DNA from 4 places in the Rhizobium sp. 0TCS1.26 genome. Region 4 is predicted to be linked to each of the others. Evidence: predicted binding sites of a transcription regulator. Region 4 holds the regulator's gene; each other region holds the start of a gene.
The links. Region 4 encodes PhoB, which activates phosphate uptake and scavenging genes when phosphate is short. Its sites were predicted from a motif close to TGTCATNNANCTGTCAT; they were not measured.
Positions count from the first base shown of each region.

Region 1: the regulator PhoB is predicted to act here: its motif matches at 1,649-1,665, upstream of AAIH46_RS13645 (DUF1045 domain-containing protein).
Region 2: the regulator PhoB is predicted to act here: its motif matches at 2,547-2,563, upstream of AAIH46_RS10240 (PhoX family protein).
Region 3: the regulator PhoB is predicted to act here: its motif matches at 3,493-3,509, upstream of AAIH46_RS07790 (esterase-like activity of phytase family protein).

Region 1 covers NZ_JBCIYV010000002.1:1,306,367-1,311,580, reverse strand. Annotated here, with positions in the region: gene polA (DNA polymerase I) at 1-829, shown strand, start outside; gene AAIH46_RS13645 (DUF1045 domain-containing protein) at 874-1,560, opposite strand; gene AAIH46_RS13640 (2,3-bisphosphoglycerate-dependent phosphoglycerate mutase) at 1,889-2,524, opposite strand; gene dapB (4-hydroxy-tetrahydrodipicolinate reductase) at 2,557-3,378, opposite strand; gene AAIH46_RS13630 (ABC transporter ATP-binding protein) at 3,409-5,193, opposite strand.
Region 2 covers NZ_JBCIYV010000002.1:626,497-631,710, reverse strand. Annotated here, with positions in the region: gene AAIH46_RS10245 (transporter) at 1-464, opposite strand, end outside; gene AAIH46_RS10240 (PhoX family protein) at 552-2,492, opposite strand; gene AAIH46_RS10235 (acyl-CoA dehydrogenase) at 2,761-4,551, shown strand; gene AAIH46_RS10230 (crotonase/enoyl-CoA hydratase family protein) at 4,564-5,214, shown strand, end outside.
Region 3 covers NZ_JBCIYV010000002.1:144,862-150,075, reverse strand. Annotated here, with positions in the region: gene AAIH46_RS07800 (RNA degradosome polyphosphate kinase) at 1-483, shown strand, start outside; gene ppx (exopolyphosphatase) at 490-2,010, shown strand; gene AAIH46_RS07790 (esterase-like activity of phytase family protein) at 2,076-3,434, opposite strand; gene AAIH46_RS07785 (hypothetical protein) at 3,708-3,962, shown strand; gene rnd (ribonuclease D) at 4,024-5,184, opposite strand.
Region 4 covers NZ_JBCIYV010000002.1:942,737-947,950, forward strand. Annotated here, with positions in the region: gene AAIH46_RS11760 (aspartate aminotransferase family protein) at 1-654, opposite strand, end outside; gene AAIH46_RS11765 (GcrA family cell cycle regulator) at 1,071-1,610, shown strand; gene phoB (phosphate regulon transcriptional regulator PhoB) at 1,761-2,444, opposite strand; gene phoU (phosphate signaling complex protein PhoU) at 2,473-3,183, opposite strand; gene pstB (phosphate ABC transporter ATP-binding protein PstB) at 3,232-4,047, opposite strand; gene pstA (phosphate ABC transporter permease PstA) at 4,061-5,214, opposite strand, start outside.

The sequences.
Region 1 (5,214 bases), 360 kb from region 4:
CTCGATGGCGGCAACCTCGACCGGGCGCCTCTCCTCGTCTGAGCCGAACCTGCAGAACATTCCGGTGCGCAATGCCGAAGGCCGCAAGATCCGCACCGCTTTCGTCTCGACGCCAGGCCACAGGCTGCTGTCGGCCGACTACAGCCAGATCGAACTGCGCGTGCTTGCCCACGTCGCAGACATCCCGCAGTTGCGCCAGGCTTTTGCCGATGGCGTGGATATCCACGCGATGACGGCATCCGAGATGTTCGGCGTTCCGGTGGATGGCATGTCGGCGGATGTCCGGCGCCGCGCCAAGGCAATCAACTTCGGCATCATCTACGGCATCTCGGCCTTCGGTCTCGCCAATCAGCTGTCGATCGAGAGGTCCGAGGCGGGCGACTACATCAAGCGCTATTTCGAGCGCTTCCCGGGCATCCGCGACTACATGGAAAGCACCAAGGCGTTTGCCCGCGAACATGGCTATGTCGAAACCATCTTCGGCCGCCGCGCCCATTATCCGGAAATCAAGTCGTCCAACCCGTCGGTGCGCGCGTTCAACGAGCGGGCGGCGATCAACGCGCCGATCCAGGGCTCGGCCGCCGACATCATCCGCCGGGCCATGGTGCAGATCGAGCCGGCGCTGGAAAAGTCAGGCCTCGCGGAGCGTGCGCGGATGCTCTTGCAGGTGCATGACGAACTGATCTTCGAGGTCGAGGAGGATGCGATCGACGCGGCGATGCCGGTCATCGTGCGGACCATGGAGCATTCAGCAATGCCGGCGCTCGATATGCGGGTGCCGTTGAAGGTCGATGCCCGCGCCGCCCTGAACTGGGACGAAGCCCACTGATCTTGGCGAACGGATCCATGGGGTAGCGGCCGCGCCGCTCGCGATTAGGCGAGCGGCAGAAGCTCGGCGACCTTGAACGGCGATCCGCGCTCTTCCTCGACAAACAATGCGAGGTGCTCGATCTGAAGCGGCTGGCCGACGAAGGGGGCGAAGCGCTCCTCGAGGATCGCACGCATCCGCGGCTGGTCGGCGGTCTCGATCGGCCCGGTCAAGGTCATGTGGAAGCGGAACTCGTCAAAGACGTAAGGGTAGCCCCAGCGTTCCAGGTTCTCGCGCTGCCGGGCGGTGAGCCGCTCAGGCTTGCGGCGCGCCATGTCGGCCTCTGAGAGCGGGGCGCGGTAGGGTTCGAAGGCCTGAACGCAGGACGCGCCAAGCTCTGCCACGGCGTGGCATTCCCCATCCGGAACAAGAGCGAAGAAGGGACCCAGCTGGGCCAGCACCAGCCGTGGGATGACGGTTGCCGAAGTCGTCCGGCAGAAGCTGCGGAACGCCTCGTGAAGCGTGTGCGCCTGCATATCGGGGGAAAGCGAGAACGGCGCCTTCAGCGTCGCGTGAAAGCCGTAGCGGCGCGGTTCCGCCGTTGCCGTCAGCCATTGATCGTGGGCGAGATCGGTCTGCGGGACTGAAATCGATGGCTTCGCGTCATCGAAAGCATTGCGTCCAAGCCAGATTGCAGCGGCGCTGGTCAACGGATGTGCTTCGGGTGGAGTAAAATAGACGGCGTAACGCATGCGAAATGTCACCTGATTGAAGCGCCGCATCCGGGTTCAGCCCTGTCGGCTAACCGTCTGCGAGGCAGCGACAGCTAAGCTGCGATCATGACATCGACGTGTCAGCTCAGCCGGATGTGATGGGTGTTAAAGAGGGGGATGCAACGAAATTGATACTCGCTGCGTTGACCGCTCGTAAAAGGAGACAGGATCATGGACGCAACCGTTATCTTCACCACCTTCATTTCGGTCTTTGCCGCCAGCGGCGTTCTGACGGCCTACTGGTACGCCAAGTAAGGGATGCGCCCCGGAAACGACGCGCTTCCCACCATCTTGTGCTGCTCGCTGCCTAGTGAGCGCCGGACATGTCGCCCAGCACCTGCTTGGAAGCGACGGTCGAATCGGCGTTGAGCCGGTAGACCATCGGAACGCCGGTCGCGAGGTTGAGCTTAAGGATTTCCGCCTTGCTCATCCGGTCGAGGACCATCACCAGCGACCGCAGAGAGTTGCCGTGTGCGGCAACCAGAACCTTTTCGCCACGCAGCACGCGCGGCAGGATCTCCGTCAGATAGTAAGGCCAGACCCGTGCACCGGTATCGCGCAGGCTTTCGCCGCCCGGCGGCGGGATGTCGTAGGAGCGGCGCCAGATGTGCACCTGTTCTTCGCCCCACTTTGCGCGCGCGTCATCCTTGTTGAGACCTGAGAGATCACCGTAGTCGCGCTCGTTGAGCGCCACGTCGCGGATCGTCTCGAGGTCGCTCTGGCCGACCTTGTCGAGCACGATCCGGCAGGTCTCCTGCGCACGCTTAAGTTCGGAGGTGAAGGCGATGTCGAACTTGATCCCGGTTGCCGCCAGGGCCACGCCGCCGGAACTCGCTTCCTGCACGCCGAGCTCGGTGAGTTCCGGGTCCTTCCAGCCGGTGAACAGGTTCTTCAGGTTCCAGTCGCTCTGACCGTGGCGAACGAGGACGAGTGTGCCGGTCATGAATTCCTCCAGGAAGGTCTATGATCTGAGAGTTAGCGGGTAAGCCCGAGCACGTCGAGCATCGAGTAGAGGCCGGGCTTTTCCGGCCGTGCCCAGAGAGCGGCGGCAATCGCGCCGCGGGCGAAGATCGAACGATCGAGAGCGCTGTGGGAGAGGGTCACGAGTTCCCCTTCGCCGGCAAGGATCACCGAGTGCTCGCCGATGACCGAGCCGCCGCGCAGCGTCGCAAAGCCGATCGTGCCTTCGCTCCTGGCGCCGGTATGGCCGTCGCGGACCCTCACCGACTGGGCAGCCAGGTCGATCTTGCGTCCGGCGGCGGCGGCTTCGCCCAGCAGCAGAGCCGTGCCGGAAGGCGCGTCGACCTTGTGCTTGTGGTGCATTTCGAGCACTTCGATGTCCCAGCCGCTGGCCGGAAGCGCCTTGGCGGCCTGTTCAACGAGCACGCCGAGCAGGTTGACGCCGAGGCTCATATTGCCGGACTTGACCACCCGCGCATGCCGCGCGGCCGCGGCGATCTTCTCGTTGTCGGCAGTCGAGCAGCCGGTTGTGCCGATGACGTGGACGATGCGTGCCTGAGCGGCAAGTGCTGCAAACTCGACGGAGCCGGCGGGGGAGGTGAAGTCGATGACGCCTTCCGCATGCAGGAAGGCTTCCAGCGGATCGGAAGTGATCGGAACGCCGACGAAGCCGGCGCCGGACAATTCGCCTGCGTCCTTGCCGATGAACGGTGAACCTTCGCGCTCGACGGCGGCATGCAGCCTGACGCCGGGCATCTGCTGGATGACGCGGATAATCGTCTGGCCCATGCGTCCTGCGGCGCCCACGACCACCAGCTTCATGTCATGTTCGCTCATGCGGAAATTTCGGCTCCGTTCTGCGTCCCGTCAGACGGGTGTTTGAAGATTGTTCAGCCGAGCGTAAAGCCCGTCGGGGCGCCGTGCAAGCGCCTCGTGGTTACCCTCCTCGACTACCTGGCCTTCCGCCATGACGATGATCTTGTCAGCCTTGACGACGGTCGACAGGCGGTGCGCGACGACGACCACCGTGCGGCCGTTCATCGCCGTATCGAGTGCCTTCTGGACGGCGGCTTCGGACTCGTTGTCGAGCGCCGACGTCGCTTCGTCAAGCAGCAGGATCGGCGCGTTGCGGACCAGTGCCCGGGCGATCGACAGCCGCTGCCGCTGGCCGCCGGACAGCGTCACGCCGTTCTCGCCAACCGGTGTTTCGTAGCCCTGCGGCTGCGCCATGATGAAGCTGTGCGCATAGGCGAGCCTCGCGGCCTCCTCCACCTCGGCATCGGTAGCTTCCGGGCGGCCGTAGCGAATATTGTCGCGGATCGTTCCCTCGAACAGGTAGGGCTGCTGCGAGACGTAGGCGAGATGACGGCGAAGCGACGACTTGGTGACCTTGGCGATGTCCTGGCCATCGATCAGGATGGCGCCTTCCGCCGGATCGTAAAAACGCGGGATCAGCGAGATGATCGTCGACTTGCCGGCACCCGAAGGGCCGACGAGAGCCGTCGTCTTGCCACCCTCGGCGACGATGTCGACCTGCTTCAGGATCTGGTCGCCGCCGCCGTAGCGGAAGGTCACTCCCTTGAGCTCGATGCGCGCTTCGGTGACCACCAGGTCCCGCGCATTCGGCTCTTCGCGCTGCTGCGGCTGCAGGTCCAGCAGCTCGTAGATCATCCGGGCGTTGACCACGGCGCGTTCCATCTGCACCTGCAGGCGCGCCAGTCGGCGAGCCGGGTCGTAGGCCATCAGAAGCGCCGCGACGAAGGCGAAGAAGGCACCGGGCGGTACGCCGTCGTAGATCGACCGGAAGGCGGCATAGGCCAGCACGCTGGAAATCGACAGGCCTGCGAACGTTTCGGTCAGCGGCGAGGTGCGCTCGGTCAGGCGGGCAATGCGGTTCGCCCGGTTCTCGGCGGCGTCGATGATGCCGTTGACCTTGCGGCTGAGTTCCTTCTCCATCGTGAACGACTTGACGATGGAAATGCCCTGGATGGTTTCCTGCATGGCGCCGACGACGTGGCTGTTCAGCTCCACCGATTCCTTGGTGGCGCTGCGCAGTCGCTTCGATACGTAGCGGAGCGCATAAAGGAGCGGCGGGGCGACGCCGAAGACGATCAGCGACAGGATCGGATCCTTGCTGACCATGACGGCGATCAGTGCCACCAGCGTCAGGAAGTCGCGCGCCGTCGACGTGACGGTGAGGTTCAGCACGTCACGGATGCCGTTGACGTTCTGGCTGATCTGGGCGGCAAGATGCGCGGAGCGGGATTCGCTGTAGAAGCCGACCGACAGGGTCATCAGATGGGCATAAAGCCGGCGCTGGTACTGCGCGACAATGTTGTTGCCGATCTTCGACAGCGTCACGGCCTGGCCGTAGGTGGCAAGGCCACGCAGCACGAAGGCGATGAAGATCGCCCCGCAGATCATCCAGACGAGATCGGCCCGCTTGTTGGCGAACGCCTCGTTGACGACCGATTCCATGATCCAGGCGGTAAAGGCGGTCGACAGCGCGACCACCACCAGACAGGAGATCGCAATCGCATATCCGCCCAGGTGCTCGCGGCCGTTTTCGGCAATGATCCGCTTCAGCACGCCCGTGACGGTGCCGGAATCCACGAGGGACTTGCGCTTCTTCGCTGTGTCGACTGCGTCCAAAAAAGGTCTTCCCTTATCGGT
Region 2 (5,214 bases), 320 kb from region 4:
ACGATGGTCTCGAAGATGTCGATCGGCACCCGGTAGCGGGCGGGGTTCTTCTCGACGGAGGCGCGCACGCGGTCGATCGAGCGCAGCGGCTGCAGCCGGGTGGTGACGATCAGCCCCTGGCAGACGGCAAAGTGCAGCCAGCCGATGTCGCGGGTCCCGGCGTCGAACTCGCGCTGGAAATCCACAAGCGTCCCGTAGATCATGCCGTCGTCAAGGGTGATCGAGGCATGCGTCTCGTGGGTGGTGAGCGCGGCAACGACTGCCGGAGGCAGCGCCGGGAACGTGTCGAGAAAGGTCGCCAGCCGCTGGTCGGCAAGGTTCAGGTGGAGCCACAGAAAGTCGCCGCCAGCCTTCAGCAGGTCGTCCCGGCCGATATCGGGCGGAAATCGCTGGCAGGCGCCATCCTCGGTATGGAAGCGGTAGGCCCACACGAGGCCCGGCACGGACTGCACGATGGGCAGCATGAAAAGGTATTCCTTAGAAAAGCGGCCGCTGAAAGCGGTCGAGGGTCGCACCGGTCTCGCCGACGCGACCCTCGTTAATCAGCAGGATCAGCCGATCATTGCGTTGTCGTTGCGCTTGACCGCAATGACCGTCGAACGCGGCAGCTTGCCTTCGCCGTCCGGGAACGGTGCGTCGGGGTGCTGGATGCCGACGAAGTGGGTGCGCTTGTCGGCCGACCATGTCTGGCCGGTGACTTCGGCACCCTTCGGTGCAGTCAGGAAACGCTCGATGCGGCCGGTTGCCGGATCGCCTGCGAGCATCTGGTTGTTGCCCTGGCCGGCGAAGTTGCCCTCGTTGGTTTCCTCGCCATCCGTCTGGATCCACAACAGGCCGGTCGAGTCGAACATCATCCCGTCCGGCGAATTGAACATGTTGCCTTCGTTGATGTTGCTCGAACCCGCATAGCTGTCCTTGTGGACGGTCGGATTGCCGGCCATGACGAACAGGTCCCACTTGAACTTGCTGTCGGCGTGGTCGGCATTCTCCGGATACCAGCGGACGATCTGGCCGTACTCGTTCTTCTCGCGCGGGTTGGCGGCGTTCAGTGCCAGGACTTCGCCGCCGGCATTGGTGCGCGGCTTGCCGTCCTTGGAGACGCCGCGATAGCTGTTGTTGGTGAGCGCGCAGTAGGCTTCGATGGCAACCGGGTTGATCGCCACCCATTCCGGACGGTCCATCGTCGTCGCGCCGACCTTGGAGGCCGCCTGGCGGGTGAAGACGCAGATTTCGTCCATCTTCATGCCGGTCGTCTCGGGCGTCAGCGCCAGCCATTCGCCGGTGCCTTCGTCGGAGAATTTCGCGACGTAGAGGGTGCCGTCGTCGAGCAGGCCAGAGGTCTCGCCGCCCGGAACGTAGATGCCGTTCGAGACGAACTTGTAAAGGAACTCGCCGCGCTCGTCGTCGCCCATGTAGACGACCACCCGGCCGTCACGCGCCACCACGACGGCCGCGTTTTCGTGCTTGATGCGGCCAAGCGCGCTGCGCTTCACCGGAACGGACTTGGCGTCGGAGGGATCGATCTCGACGACATAGCCGGCGCGACGCGGTTCATTCGGGTTCTTCGCCACGTCGAAGCGCTCGTCAAACTTCTCGTAGGCGTAGCGGGTCTCGGCGGCGATGCCGTAGCGCTTGTAGTCGTCCGGCATCTTGAAGGCGGCGTCGGTGGTGCCGAAGTAGCCGTTGAAGTTCTCTTCGCAGGTGAGGTAGGTGCCCCACGGCGTGCGGCCGGCACCGCAGTTGTTGAACGTCCCGAGACAGTCGGTGCCGTTGGGATCCGCGGCGGTCTTGATGAGGTCGGAGCCGGCAGCCGGGCCGGTGATTTTCATCGGCGTGTTGTGGTGGATGCGGCGGTTGAACGGGCTGTCGAGCACGATCTGCCAGCCATCTGCACCTTCGGCGACTTCCATCACCGTAACGCCCTGCATGTTCTGCAGGATGCGCACTTCATCGATGTTCTGCGGGTTGCCCTTTTCGCGATGCGGAAGGTTGATGTCAGGGTTTACGTATTCGTGGTTGATGGCGATCACCTGATGATCGCCGATGACGAACAGTTCCATGCCGTCGGTGTTCTCGCCGAACACCTTGTCGGAATTCTCAAGGCTGACGCCGTTCGCCGGATCGAGGTCGGAGACGTTGGAAAACAGCGGCTGGCCCCATTTGGCAAGCGGCTTCCAGCCATAGCCTTCCGGCACGTGGATCGTATGGTCGGTGGAGATCGGCACCGGCTTGAACGGGATGCGCGAGGCAGCCTGCTGGGCTTCGGCGGAGGTGGAGCTCATCAGGTTGCCGAGCGTTCCGAGCGCGGCCGCAGCCGATCCGAAGGCCACCATGCTGCCGAGAAAGCCGCGGCGCGACACGGCGCGCGCGACGACGCGATCGAACTCGGTTTCGGCAGGCGGCGGGGTCTGCAGTTCATCCCATGCGTCCCAGGAAAGCTGGCTCTTGTCGATCCCGGTCTCGTCCGTCTTGCTTATCTCGTTCTGGCTCATCTTGGTCTCCATCCTTTTGATTGAGGTAGGGCCCTGACGGTTACCGCGGCAGCGATGACAGGCATGTGACGTGCGCCGGCAGAAGCGTGTCAGCCGTCTTGCATCCCCAACCAAACCGTCCTGCTGAGGCAGACGGCGACGGAGCGTGCGGTGGCGCGAACGTTGACGTTTACGTAAAAATCAATTAGCCCGGACAGCACTAGTCGGCCACGCGCATCCGGGGAAGGGGAGTGCGCGGCCACTGCCTGTGACTGCGGAGGAGCATGCGATGTACAGGGCACCGGTTGAGGATATTGCGTTCACCTTGAAGCATGTCGCAGGTCTCGCAAAGGCCCTGGACGACGGCAGGCTCGGTGATCTTTCGGACGATCTCGTGGATGCCATTCTTTCGGAGGCCGGTCGCTTCGCCTCCGAAGAGGTCGCGCCGCTGGGAGCCGTCGGCGACACGCAGGGCGCGCGGCTGGTCGATGGCAAGGTCGTCGTCCCGGATGGCTGGGACGCGCTCTACCGCCACTGGGCAGAGGGCGGCTGGAACAGTCTTGCCGCACATCCGGATTTCGGCGGCCAGGGTCTGCCGCACATGCTCAACGTCGCGGCTCTGGAGATGTGGAATTCGGGATCGATGGCTTTTGCGCTCGGTCCGACGCTGACCATGGGGGCTGTCGAGGCGCTGACGGTGCATGGAGCCGACGCGCTGAAGGCCGCTTATCTGCCGAAGATGATCTCCGGCGAGTGGACGGGCACGATGAACCTGACCGAGCCGCATGCGGGCTCGGATCTCGGCGTGATGAAAACCCGCGCCGAGCGCCGCGACGACGGCAGTTACCGGATTTTCGGTCAGAAGATCTACATCACCTGGGGCGATCACGAGATCACCGACAACATCATCCATCTGGTGCTGGCGCGGCTGCCGGATGCGCCGGCCGGAACGCGCGGCATCTCGCTGTTCCTGGTGCCGAAATTTCTGCTGGACGCCGACGGAGCGCCGGGCGCCCGCAACGATCTTCACTGCCATTCGCTGGAACACAAGCTCGGCATCCATGGCTCGCCGACCTGCACGATGATCTATGGCGACGGGCGGTTCGGCGAGGAGGCAGGCGCCTTCGGCTACCTGATCGGCGAGGAGAACCGCGGCCTCGCCTGCATGTTCACGATGATGAACAATGCGCGCCTCGCCGTCGGCATGCAGGGCGTGGCGATCTGCGAGGCGGCGACCCAGAAGGCGATCGCCTATGCCCGCGAGCGCACCCAGGGCAAGGCGCCCGGCTGGTCCGGTTCGGGCGACAAGGGGGGCATGAGCCCGATCATCGAGCATCCGGACGTCGCCCGCATGCTGCTGACCATGAAGGCGCTGACGCAAGGCGCCCGCGCCATTTGCTATACCTGCGCCCACGCAACCGACATGGGCCACCATTCCGAAGGCGACGAGGCAAGGCAGTGGGCGGAGCGCGCCGCCCTCCTGACGCCGATCGCCAAGAGCTTTGCCACCGATGCCGGCGTCGATGTCGCCTCGCTCGGCATCCAGGTGCATGGCGGCATGGGCTTCATCGAGGAGACCGGTGCCGCCCGCCTGTGGCGGGATGCCCGCATCGCGCCGATCTACGAGGGCACCAACGGCATCCAGGCCGCCGATCTCGTCACCCGCAAGCTGCCGCTGTCGGACGGCAACCAGGTGCGCGGCCTCATCGCAGACCTGAAAGACATCGCCGAACAGGTTCGTTCCGCCAATGATGTCGGCTTCGGCACCACCGCGGAGCGGCTGACGGCAAGCCTTGCCGATCTCGAAGAGGCAACCGAATGGCTGCTGGCGCGGCTGGCGGACGGCAATGTCGCTGCTGCGCTTTCGGGTGCGACGCCCTACCAGCGGCTTTTCGGGCTGGCGCTCACCGGCGTCTATCTCGCCAAGGGCGCTCTGGTGACCGGTGAAGCCGGCCGCGACCAGCGCCTGCTGCTCTGCCGGTTTGCCGCCGAAAACCTCATCGCCGAGACTGCGGCGCTGAAGGATCGGGTCGTCAACGGTGCCGAAAGCCTGGCGGCCGCGCGCGTATTGTTTGCCTGAGGAGAGGAAGAGATGACCGACCACATCCTCATCGAACGCCCCGAGGCCCATCCGGGCGTCCTGTTGATCCGCCTCAACCGGCCGGAGAAGAAGAACGCCATCACCGCCGACATGTATCGCCGCATGACGGCAGCCCTTGAGGATGCCGAAAACGACGATGCCGTGAGAGCAATTGTCTTTCTCGGCAGCGACGGCTGCTTTTCGGCCGGCAATGACATGGCCGATTTTCTCGCTTATGCGATGTCCGGCAGCAATGAGCCGCCGGCCGCGGTGGATTTCCTGAAGGCGCTGGCTACCTGCGGCAAGCCTCTCGTCTCCGGCGTCGACGGGTTGGCGATCGGCATCGGCACGACGCTCCATCTGCACTGCGACCTGACCATCGCCTCCGATAGAAGCCTGTTCAAGACGCCCTTCGTCGATCTGGCGCTGGTGCCGGAAGCCGCCTCCAGTCTTCTCGTGCCGCGCATCGCCGGCCATCAGCGGGCGTTTGCCTTGCTGGCTGCGGGCGAGGGATTTTCCGCCGACGAGGCCCGCGGTGCCGGCCTGATCTGGAAGGTCGTGACGCCCGCCGAGGTGGAAACCGAGACGCTGGCGCTGGCTGGCCGGCTTGCCGCAAAACCTGCCGGCGCGATGAAGATCGCCCGCAATCTCGTACGCGGTAAT
Region 3 (5,214 bases), 800 kb from region 4:
GCCGGCGTCGATGTCGACCTGGTGATCCGCGGCATCTGCTGCCTGCGTCCGCAGGTCGCCGGCCTGTCGGAAAACATTCGCGTCAAGTCGATCGTCGGCCGCTTCCTCGAGCACAGCCGCATCTTCTGCTTCGGCAACGGGCACGGGCTGCCGTCCGAGCATGCGCTGGTCTATATCGGTTCGGCCGACATGATGCCGCGCAATCTCGACCGGCGCGTCGAGACGCTGGTGCCGATGCTCAATCCCACCGTGCATGAGCAGATCCTGTCGCAGATCATGCTTGGGAACCTGATTGACAATCAGCAGAGCTACGAGATATTGCCCGACGGAACCTCGCGCCGCATGGAAGTCCGCCTGGGTGAGGAACCTTTCAACGCGCAACAGTATTTCATGACCAATCCGAGCCTGTCCGGCCGCGGAGAAGCCCTGAAGTCAAGTGCGCCGAAGCTCATCGCCGGCCTGATATCCGGACACAAGAAATAGGGACGTATGGTACGATCTGAAGCCCAGGGGCGTCTCCCCGGAAGCGCGCCCGTCTCGGTGGTCGATATCGGCTCAAACTCGGTGCGCGTGGTGATCTACGAGGATCTGTCCCGGTCACCGACGGTTCTCTTCAACGAGAAAGTCCTGTGCGGACTGGGCAAGGGGCTCGGATCGACAGGTCGCATGGACGACGAGGCGGTCCGCCGGGCGTTGAACGCGCTCCGGCGTTTCCGGGCGCTTTCAGACCAGGCCCGCTCCACCCGCATTTTCGTGCTTGCAACCGCTGCCGCCCGCGAAGCCTCGAACGGCCCCGCCTTCATCGAGGAGGCGGAGACGATCCTCGGCCATCCGGTGCAGGTGCTGTCGGGTGAGGAGGAGGCGCTTTATTCGGCGCTCGGCGTGATCAGCGGCTTCGGCGACGTGGACGGCATCGCCGGTGATCTCGGCGGCGGATCGCTGGAATTGATCGACATCAGGGGACGGGAATTCGGCAAGGGCGTGACCCTGCCGCTCGGCGGGCTCCGGCTGGCCGAAACCTCCGGCAACTCCCTGTCCAAAGCGCGCAACCTCGCCAAGGCGGAGGTCCGCAAGGCAGGCTTCCTGGCAAGCGGCGCGGGCCGCACCTTCTATGCCGTCGGCGGTACCTGGCGCAACATCGCCAAGCTGCACATGGAGATCATCCGCTACCCGCTGCACATGATGCAGGGCTACGAGCTGCAGCTGAACGAGATGCAGAATTTCCTCGAGCAGGTGGTTCTGTCGAAGGACAGCAAGGACCCGGCTTGGCAGTCGGTTTCCAAGAACCGCCGGGCGCTCCTGCCCTTCGGTGCCGTCGCCATGCAGGAAGTGCTGAGCGTCATGAAGCCGTCGCGTGTGGTGTTCTCTGCGCAGGGCGTGCGCGAAGGCTACCTCTACTCGCAGCTGCCGATCGAAGATCAGGAAGCCGATCCGCTGCTGCTGGCCGCCGATGAACTGGCCATCCTGCGTGCCCGTTCGCCCGAGCATGCGCGCGAACTTGCTGAATGGACCGGGCGCATGGTGCCGGCCTTCGGCGTCACCGAGACCCACGAGGAGAGCCGCTACCGGCGGGCCGCCTGCCTGCTCGCCGACATCAGCTGGCGTGCCCATCCGGATTACCGCGGCCTGCAGGCGCTGAACCTCATCGCCCACTCGTCACTGATCGGCATCACCCATGCCGGGCGGGCCTACCTGGCGCTCGCCAACTACTACCGTTTCGAAGGCCTCCACGACGACGGCGCCACAGCACCTCTGTCTCAGATCGCCACCCCACGGCTGCTCGACCTCGCCAAGCTGCTCGGCGGCCTGCTGCGCGTCGTCTACCTGTTCTCGGCGTCGATGCCTGGCATCGTCAACCATCTGCACTTCCGCCGTTCCAACAGCCCGGATCTCGATCTGGAGCTGGTCGTGCCGCACGAATACTCGGCCTTTTCCGGCGAGCGCCTCGACGGTCGCCTGCAGCAGCTGTCGAAGCTGACCGGCAAGCGGCTGGCCTTCGTGTTCGAATGAGGCTCTGACGGCATCTCTTCAACGGGCCACTCCATCCGCGGATGGAGTGGCCCTTTCTCGTTTGCTTACTTGGCCGTCAGGAACGCGCCGACTTCCAGCAGCACGAACTCGTTGTCGTCCGCCTTGTCGACGGCGCGGCCGGCCGAGAACGGCAGGTTGTTATCGTTGCCGACGACGATGTGAGTAGCGTCGACTACATCGACATTCTCGATGGTGACGAACGGCATGTCGTAGAAGCCTTCACCGCCGCCCTGCTTTGCCTTGCCGTCCGGATCGGCGATCTTCATCAGGTCGACATAGCCGATCTTGCGGACTGCCTTGCCGACATTGGCCTCGGACATCTCGATCTTGTAGATGCGCTTGTGCTTGGCAGGCTGGTCGAAGCAGGTGGCTTCCGGCTTCTTCGGATCGGCGCAGGCCTTGTCGGCGGTGCCGGCACCATTGTCACGCTCGATCACCAGCGCCGTCGTCGCGTCGATCATGTTGAAGTCGCCGATCGCCACGCCGCCTTCAGTCAGCGGGTAGAGCCAGCTGCGGCCGGTCCAGGCTTTTGACGCGGCATCCAGCTCGACGATGCGCAGGGCCGTCTGGCCGTCGCTCTTCTCGACCGAATTGTCTTCGAGGTAGAGCGGGCCTTCCAGCAAGCCGTAGAGCTTGGCGCCATCCTTCGACATTGCCAGGCCTTCGAAGCCGCCGGAGCGCTTGATGTTGAAGGCGGCCGGCTTGGCAGTCGGATTGGCCGGCACCGAGAGGAGAGCATTGTCGGGCGAGGTGACCGGCCGGCCGTCGACCAGCGTCGCGATCACGTCGGTCAGTTCACCCTTGGCGTCGAACTTCAGGAGATAGGGGCCGAACTCCTCGCCCACCCAGAAGCCGTCGGTGGTCGGCTGGATCGACTCGACGTCGAAGTCGGCGCCTGTCAGGTAGCGATTGGCCGCGCCTTCCATGGCGATCGGGAAGGGCGCCTTCTTGTTCGGGTCGCTAAGGAAGACGGTGCCGATGCGCTCGGCCTTGCCGGCCTGCCAGTCGAACCGCACGTGATGCAGCATCAGCATGGCGTCGCTGGAAGTGGCCTTCGATCCGAAGCCATTGTCCGAGAGCGTCCAGAACGTGCCGTCGGACATAGCCTTGATGCCGGAGAAGCCCTGCAGCGGCTGCCCCTTGAACGGCAGCGACAGGCCGGTCAGCCGCGCGCCGTCCTTGCCCGGAACGGTGCCGAGCGCTTCCGTGCGCTTGCGATCGGCGGTGGTGAACTTGCCGGATGTCTTGAGGAATTCTGGCGCGTCCTGCGGCGCTTCGATCATCGTGTTGGCAGGCACGATTGCCTGGGCTGCGAGCTTGGCAGGGAAGGCCATTTCGTCGGCTGATGCGCCGGCGCTCATGATGGCCAGCAGGGCGACGGAAGCGAGAAGCGATCTGGTCATGGGAACCACCTGTGAGTTTGAGAACAGGTTCCTCCTAAGCGGTCGCCGTGACATGCGGTTGACGGATTTGCGACGGCTCGACGTCGACGGCCCGCGACGCGCCCACCTTTGCCGACGAGCAGCAGTTAGCGCCGAGAGGGATGATCCAGCCGGACTGTTCACGGAATTGCGACGCAGTGGTCATCAAGGCGGCGTTGCGGTCGAGGAACACCGCTCCCATCTCTGTCCCATGCAATGGCGCATCGCGCCTTGCGGCTACAAAGGACAACTTCCATGAAAACCATATTGACGGGCGCGCTTCTGGCGCTTCTGATCGGCGCTCCCAGCGCCTTCGCAATCGAGCCCATTCCGGGCAGCATCACCTACAACGGCCAGCCGCGTGCCAAGCTTACCAAGGCGCCGGTCGGCAGCACCGTCTACAACGACTTCTACGACGGTGGGCAGCGTTACCACGAAACCTACGTGATCCAGCCGGATCGCAGCCTCAAGCTGGTTTCGCGGCAGATCATCAGCTTCCCGAACGACTGAGCCGGCGAAGCTTCTCCTGCCCGAAATACCCAGGGCTCGTGAAAACGAGCCCCTTGGTGGGTCAGACGGCGTCCGGCGTGAGCTCGACCAGTTCGACCTTCTTGTCGATGAAGCGCAGCGCCAGCGCGCCGGAGATCAGCTTCAGCGCCGGTTCGCCGAACAGGTCGCGACGCCAGCCTGAGAGCGCCGCCACCTCGGCAGCCTCGCCTTCGGCTGCAATTTTGTCGAGATCGTCGCTGTTGGCGATCACCTTGGCGGCAACCCCGTGTTTCTCCGAGATCAGCCGCAGTAGAACCTTCAGCAGCTCGACTGCCGACTGCGCGCCTTCCGGCGCATGCACGTGCTTCGGCGCGTGCGGCATATCCGTCTTCGGCAGCGCCAGGGCGGAATTCACCGCATCCAGGATGGCAGCCCCCGAGGACGAGCGCTCCCAGCCCTTCGGCACCGTGCGCAGGCGCGCCAGCGCGTCGATATCCTTCGGCTGCTGCTGAGCGATCTCGAAGATCGCATCGTCCTTGACGACGCGCGAGCGGGGAACGTTGCGGCTGCGGGCCTCGCGCTCGCGCCACGCCGCCACGTGCTTCAGCACCGCCAGCTCCTGCGGCTTGCGCAGCCGAGATTTGAGCCGCAGCCAGGCATCATCCGGATGCATGTCGTAGGTCGCCGGGTTTTCGAGGACAGCCATCTCCTCGCTGACCCAGGTGGTGCGGCCCTGCTTCTCCAACTGATCCTTGAGGCTCAGATAGACGTCGCGCAGATGCGTGACGTCGGCGAGCGCATAGTCCAGCTGCTTTTCGGTCAGCGGCCGCCGGCTCCAGTCGGTGAAGCGCGACGACTTGTCGATCTGGACGTTCTTGGTCCGCTGCACGAGCTGGTCGTAGGAGACCGAATCGCCAAAGCCGCAGACCATCGCCGCAACCTGCGTGTCGAAGATCGGGTGCGGGATCAGCTTTCCCAGATTATAGACGATTTCGAGGTCCTGGCGCGCCGCATGGAAGACCTTGACCACCGCCGGATTGGCCATCAGCTCGAAGAACGGCTTCAGGTCCAGCCCCTTGGCCATCGGGTCGACGATGACTTCCAGGTCCGGACTTGCCATCTGGATCAGGCAGAGTATCGGCCAGAAGGTGGTCTCGCGCAAAAATTCGGTATCGACAGTGACGAATTCCGATTGGGCAAGCTTACGGCAGGCGTCCTCGAGGGCGGCAGTTGTGTCAATCATCAGCTTCGTTCAGGCAGTAAAACTAAGGGG
Region 4 (5,214 bases):
CTGAACCTCGTCGAAGATCAGCAGCATGCCGTGCTCGTCGCAGAGATTGCGCAGTTGCTGCAGGAATTCCTTGGATGCCGTGCGGATACCGCCCTCGCCCTGGATCGGCTCGATCAGCAGTGCGCCGGTGTTCTCGGTGATTGCCGCCTTGAGGGCCTCGATATCGGCGAACGGCACCTGATCGAAACCGGGCGCCTTCGGGCCGAAGCCTTCGAGATACTTCTCCTGGCCGCCGGCAGCGATCGTCGCGATCGTCCGACCGTGGAAGGCGCCCTCGAAGGTGATGATGTGGAACTTGTCGGGATGGCCCTTGGAGTAGTGGTAGCGACGGGCGGTCTTGATGGCGCATTCCAGGGCTTCCGCGCCGGAATTGGTGAAGAACACCTTGTCGGCGAAGGTCGCCTCGACCAGCCGCTGTGCCAGCCGCTCCTGCTCGGGGATCTCGTAGAGATTGGAAAGGTGCCAGACCTTGTCGGCCTGCGCCTTCAGCGCCTCGACAAGATGCGGATTGGCGTGGCCGCAGGAGGTGACCGCGACGCCTGCGCCGAAATCGAGATAGCGCTCGCCCGTCTCCGTCACCAGCCACACCCCTTCACCACGCTCGAAGCGCAGAGGGGCCCGTGCAAACGTGTCGAAAAGCGCGGCTTCAGCCATGGCGACAGCACTCCTTGGGCATCATCATCTGTGCGGCGGCAACGTCCGCCGAAATCAAAAATGCCGCCCCAGCGGGCGGCGGCTGCACTATCCGCATTTCGCCGACGGCTGTCAACAAATCGCTCCAATTCCGGCGCATTGCCGGGCCATGGCGGTTACGGCGCCGGTTTCGGCCGCTGTGGCAAAAAAGACTCTGTCTGGCAGCAAGTTGGGGAAAACCCGGAAATCGATTCGCAGCGATTCGTACGACTCTTGTCAGCGAGTCCACCGCCCTCTAGGTTAAAGATCAATTACTAGACTGCATGCGGCGGAACTAGTCACCAAAAGTATAGATGTAGTATGCGCGACGAAATTGGTTTCGTCGTAACGGTGAGAGATTCTGTCTTGCTGATGTGTGCTCAAGGCGGAGAGACAGCATGAATTGGACAGACGAACGCGTCGAGAGATTGAAGCGGTTATGGGCCGAAGGGCTCAGCGCCAGCCAGATCGCTGCACAGCTTGGCGGCGTCAGCCGCAACGCGGTGATCGGCAAGGTGCATCGCCTCAACCTGCCGGGCCGCATCAAGGCCGGCGGCACTTCGGCTGCCGCCCGCACGCCCAAGCGCACTGCCCCGGCGCCACGCGCTCCGGCCTACACCGCTCGCCCGAACGTTGTACCGGCACGCACCATCGGCCGTCCGATGGGTGCAACCGCGGTGAAGGAAGATTTCGAGATCGAGGCGATCAACGCCACCCAGCTGATGACGACCAATGTCGTGGTTCCGATGGCGCGCCGCCTCGTCCTCACGGAGCTGACCGAACGCACCTGCAAGTGGCCGGTCGGCGATCCGCTGAAGGACGACTTCCACTTCTGCGGCGCTGAATCCTGCGATAACTCGCCTTACTGCAAGTACCACGCACGGCTTGCCTACCAGCCGGTCACCGAGCGCCGCAAGTCCGCGGCCGCACGGGCCTGATACGAGCACAGTCGATGCACTGGTGAAAACGGGCCTTGTGCCCGTTTTTTTGTGACCTGCATCCGGCCGGACCGGACGTTCGCCCGCGGCCCACGAAAAAGCCCGACCTCTCGGCCGGGCTTCGTCAGGACAGGGGATCGCCTCTAAACGTCAGGCTTCCATGGAATAGCCGGCGCCGCGCACGGTGCGAATTACGTCCTGCATGTTGGAAAAGTTCAGGGCCTTGCGCAGGCGACCGACATGCACGTCGACGGTGCGCTCATCGACATAGATGTCGTGCCCCCAGACGCCGTCGAGAAGCTGAGAGCGCGAGAAAACGCGGCCGGGCGACGCCATCAGGAATTCCAGCAGCCTGAACTCCGTCGGCCCCAGACGCACTTCGCGGGCCTTGCGGTGCACGCGGTGCGTATCGCGGTCGAGCTCGATATCGCCGCAGCGAAGCACGCTGGACAGGACTTCAGGACGCGCGCGGCGCAGCATCGCCTTGACGCGGGCCATCAGTTCCGGCGTCGAGAACGGCTTCACGACGTAATCGTCGGCACCGGTCGCCAAACCGCGGACACGTTCGCTTTCCTCGCCGCGGGCGGTGAGCATGAGAATCGGCAGACGCTCGGTCTCCGGACGCATACGCAGCCGTCGGCAGAGCTCGATGCCGGACACCCCCGGCAGCATCCAGTCGAGGATAAGCAGATCCGGCACGCGCTCCTGAAGACGGATCTCCGCCTCGTCGCCGCGCAGGATCGTCTCCACCTCGTAACCTTCAGCTTCCAGGTTGTAGCGAAGGAGAACGCTAAGCGCCTCCTCGTCCTCGACGACAGAAATCTTCGGCAGCATAATCAGGAACTCCTACAGGTCCGCGCAGCTATTCGGCCACAGCGCCGAGCATGTTGGAGCTGTCGTCCTTGGCCCGCTCGCCGACAGGCTGGGCGCCGGTCGCCATGTAGTAGATGGTCTCGGCAATGTTTGTCGCGTGGTCACCGATGCGCTCGATGTTCTTGGCGCAGAACAACAAATGCGTGCAGGTGGTGATGTTGCGCGGATCCTCCATCATGTAGGTGAGGAGCTCGCGGAACAGCGAGGTGTACATCGCGTCGATCTCTTCATCGCGCTGGCGTATCGCCTCGGCCTTCTGGGCAGACCGGTGCGAATAGACGTCCAGCACTTCCTTCAGCTGCACCAGCGCCAGGTCGGACAGATGCTCCAGGCCGCGGGCCAGCTTGCGCGGCACGCCGGTGCCCTGCACTGCGATCACCCGCTTGGCGGTGTTCTTGCCGAGATCGCCGACCCGTTCGAGATCGGCGGCGATGCGCAGCGTGCCGATGATCTCGCGCAGGTCCGCCGCCATCGGCTGGCGCTTGGCGATGGTGACGATCACCTTCTCCTGGATCTCACGCTCCGCATGATCGAGAATAACGTCGTCGGAGATGACCTTCTGCGCGAGAGCGCTGTCGGAATTGACGAGCGCCCGCACGGCGTCCGAGCACATCTGCTCGGCTAGGCCGCCCATCTCGGAGATGCGGCGATTGAGGTACTTCAGCTCTTCATCATAAGCCGACATGATATGGGATGGCATGTGTCTCTCCTCGGACGAATGGAACCAGTGGCAGGCGGCGCTGTCTGATCAGCCGAAACGGCCCATGATGTAGTCCTGCGTGCGCTGGTCATCCGGATTGGTGAACATCTTGTCGGTATCGTCTTCCTCGACGAGCTGGCCGAGGTGGAACATGGCGGTGCGCTGCGAAACGCGGGCTGCCTGCTGCATCGAGTGGGTGACGATGACGATCGTGTAGTTGGCGCGCAGCTCGTGAATGAGCTCCTCGACCTTGGCCGTCGCGATCGGATCAAGCGCCGAGCACGGCTCATCCATCAGGATGACTTCCGGCGAAACGGCGATGGCGCGGGCGATGCACAGACGCTGCTGCTGGCCGCCGGACAGGCCGGTGCCGGATTCCAGCAGGCGATCCTTCACCTCATTCCACAGGCCGGCGCGCTGCAGGCTTGCCTCGACGATCTGGTCCATGTCGGCGCGGTTCCTGGCGAGGCCATGGATGCGCGGACCGTAGGAGACGTTCTCGTAGATCGACTTGGGGAACGGGTTCGGCTTCTGGAACACCATGCCGACGCGGGCACGCAGTTCGACGACGTCGATCGAAGGGTCGTAGACGTCCTCGCCATCGAGCACGATGCGGCCGGTGACGCGGCACTGCTCAATGGTGTCGTTCATGCGGTTGAGGCATCGCAGAAAGGTCGACTTGCCGCAACCCGACGGTCCGATCAGCGCGGTCACGGTGTTTTCGCGGACGTTCAGGTTCACATCGAACAGCGCGCGCTTCTCGCCGTAGTAAACCGATACGTCCTTGCCCACCATCTTGTAGGAAACGTCATTCATTTTCTGATCCAGCGCCTTCTCAACTGCAGCTTCAGACATCATGTTCATTGTCCGTCTCCTTCTACCAACGCCGTTCGAAGCGACGACGCAACAGGATTGCGCCGACATTCATTACGATCAGGAACAGGAGCAGGATGATGATTGCTCCGGACGTGCGTTCCACGAAAGCGCGTTCCGCCTCGTTGGCCCACATGTAGATCTGCACCGGCAGCGCCGTCGACGGATCCATCGGCGTGGTCGGATAGTTGGCAACGAAGGCCACCATGCCGATGAGCAGCAGCGGCGCGGTTTCACCGAGCGCGTGTGCCAGGCCAATGATCGTGCCGGTGAGGATGCCCGGCATGGCGAGCGGCAGCACGTGGTGGAAGATCGTCTGCATCTTCGACGCGCCGAGGCCGAGCGCCGCAGCACGGATCGACGGCGGGACGGCCTTCAATGCGGCGCGGGTGGCGATGATGATCGTCGGCAGCGTCATCAGCGTCAGCACCAGGCCGCCGACCAGCGAGGCCGAGCGCGGCAGGCCCATGAAGTTGATGAAGACGGCAAGACCGAGCAGGCCGTAGACGATCGACGGCACGGCCGCCAGATTGTTGATGTTGACTTCGATCAGGTCCGTCAGACGGTTCTTCGGCGCGAACTCCTCCAGGTAGATGGAGGCCGCAACACCGATCGGCAGCGCCAGCACCAGGACGATCAGCATCATGTAGAACGAGCCGATCAGCGCAACGCCGACGCCGGCCGCCTCCGGGCGGCTCGACGCGCCGTTGAAGAAGATGCCGGAGTTGAAGTGCTTTGCCAGTGCACCCGCTTCGGCGAGCTTGTTCATCCAGCCGACCTGCTGGTCGGAGATCTTGCGGTTCTGCTCGGTCACTTCCAGGTTGATCTGGCCCTTGAAGGCCGAGTCGATGTCACCGGCGGCGAGCAGCGAGACGGTCTGGGTCGTGCCGATGATCTGCGGATTGGCGACGACCATGTCGCGCAGCTGGTTACGCACGCTGTTCGAGATCATCTGGTTGACGGCGCGAAGCTGGGCGGTGTCGCCCTCGCTGACGCCAAGCGCCTTGGCCACGGCGTTGCGCGCGACGATCGGATAGTTCGCCGTCATCAGCTTCTGCGGATCGGTGGCGCGCTGGTTGTCCTTGTCGATGATCTGCTCGGAGAACTCGACCGGCACGGTGATCATCGTCTGCTGGAAGGCGGTGTAGCCCTTGGAGA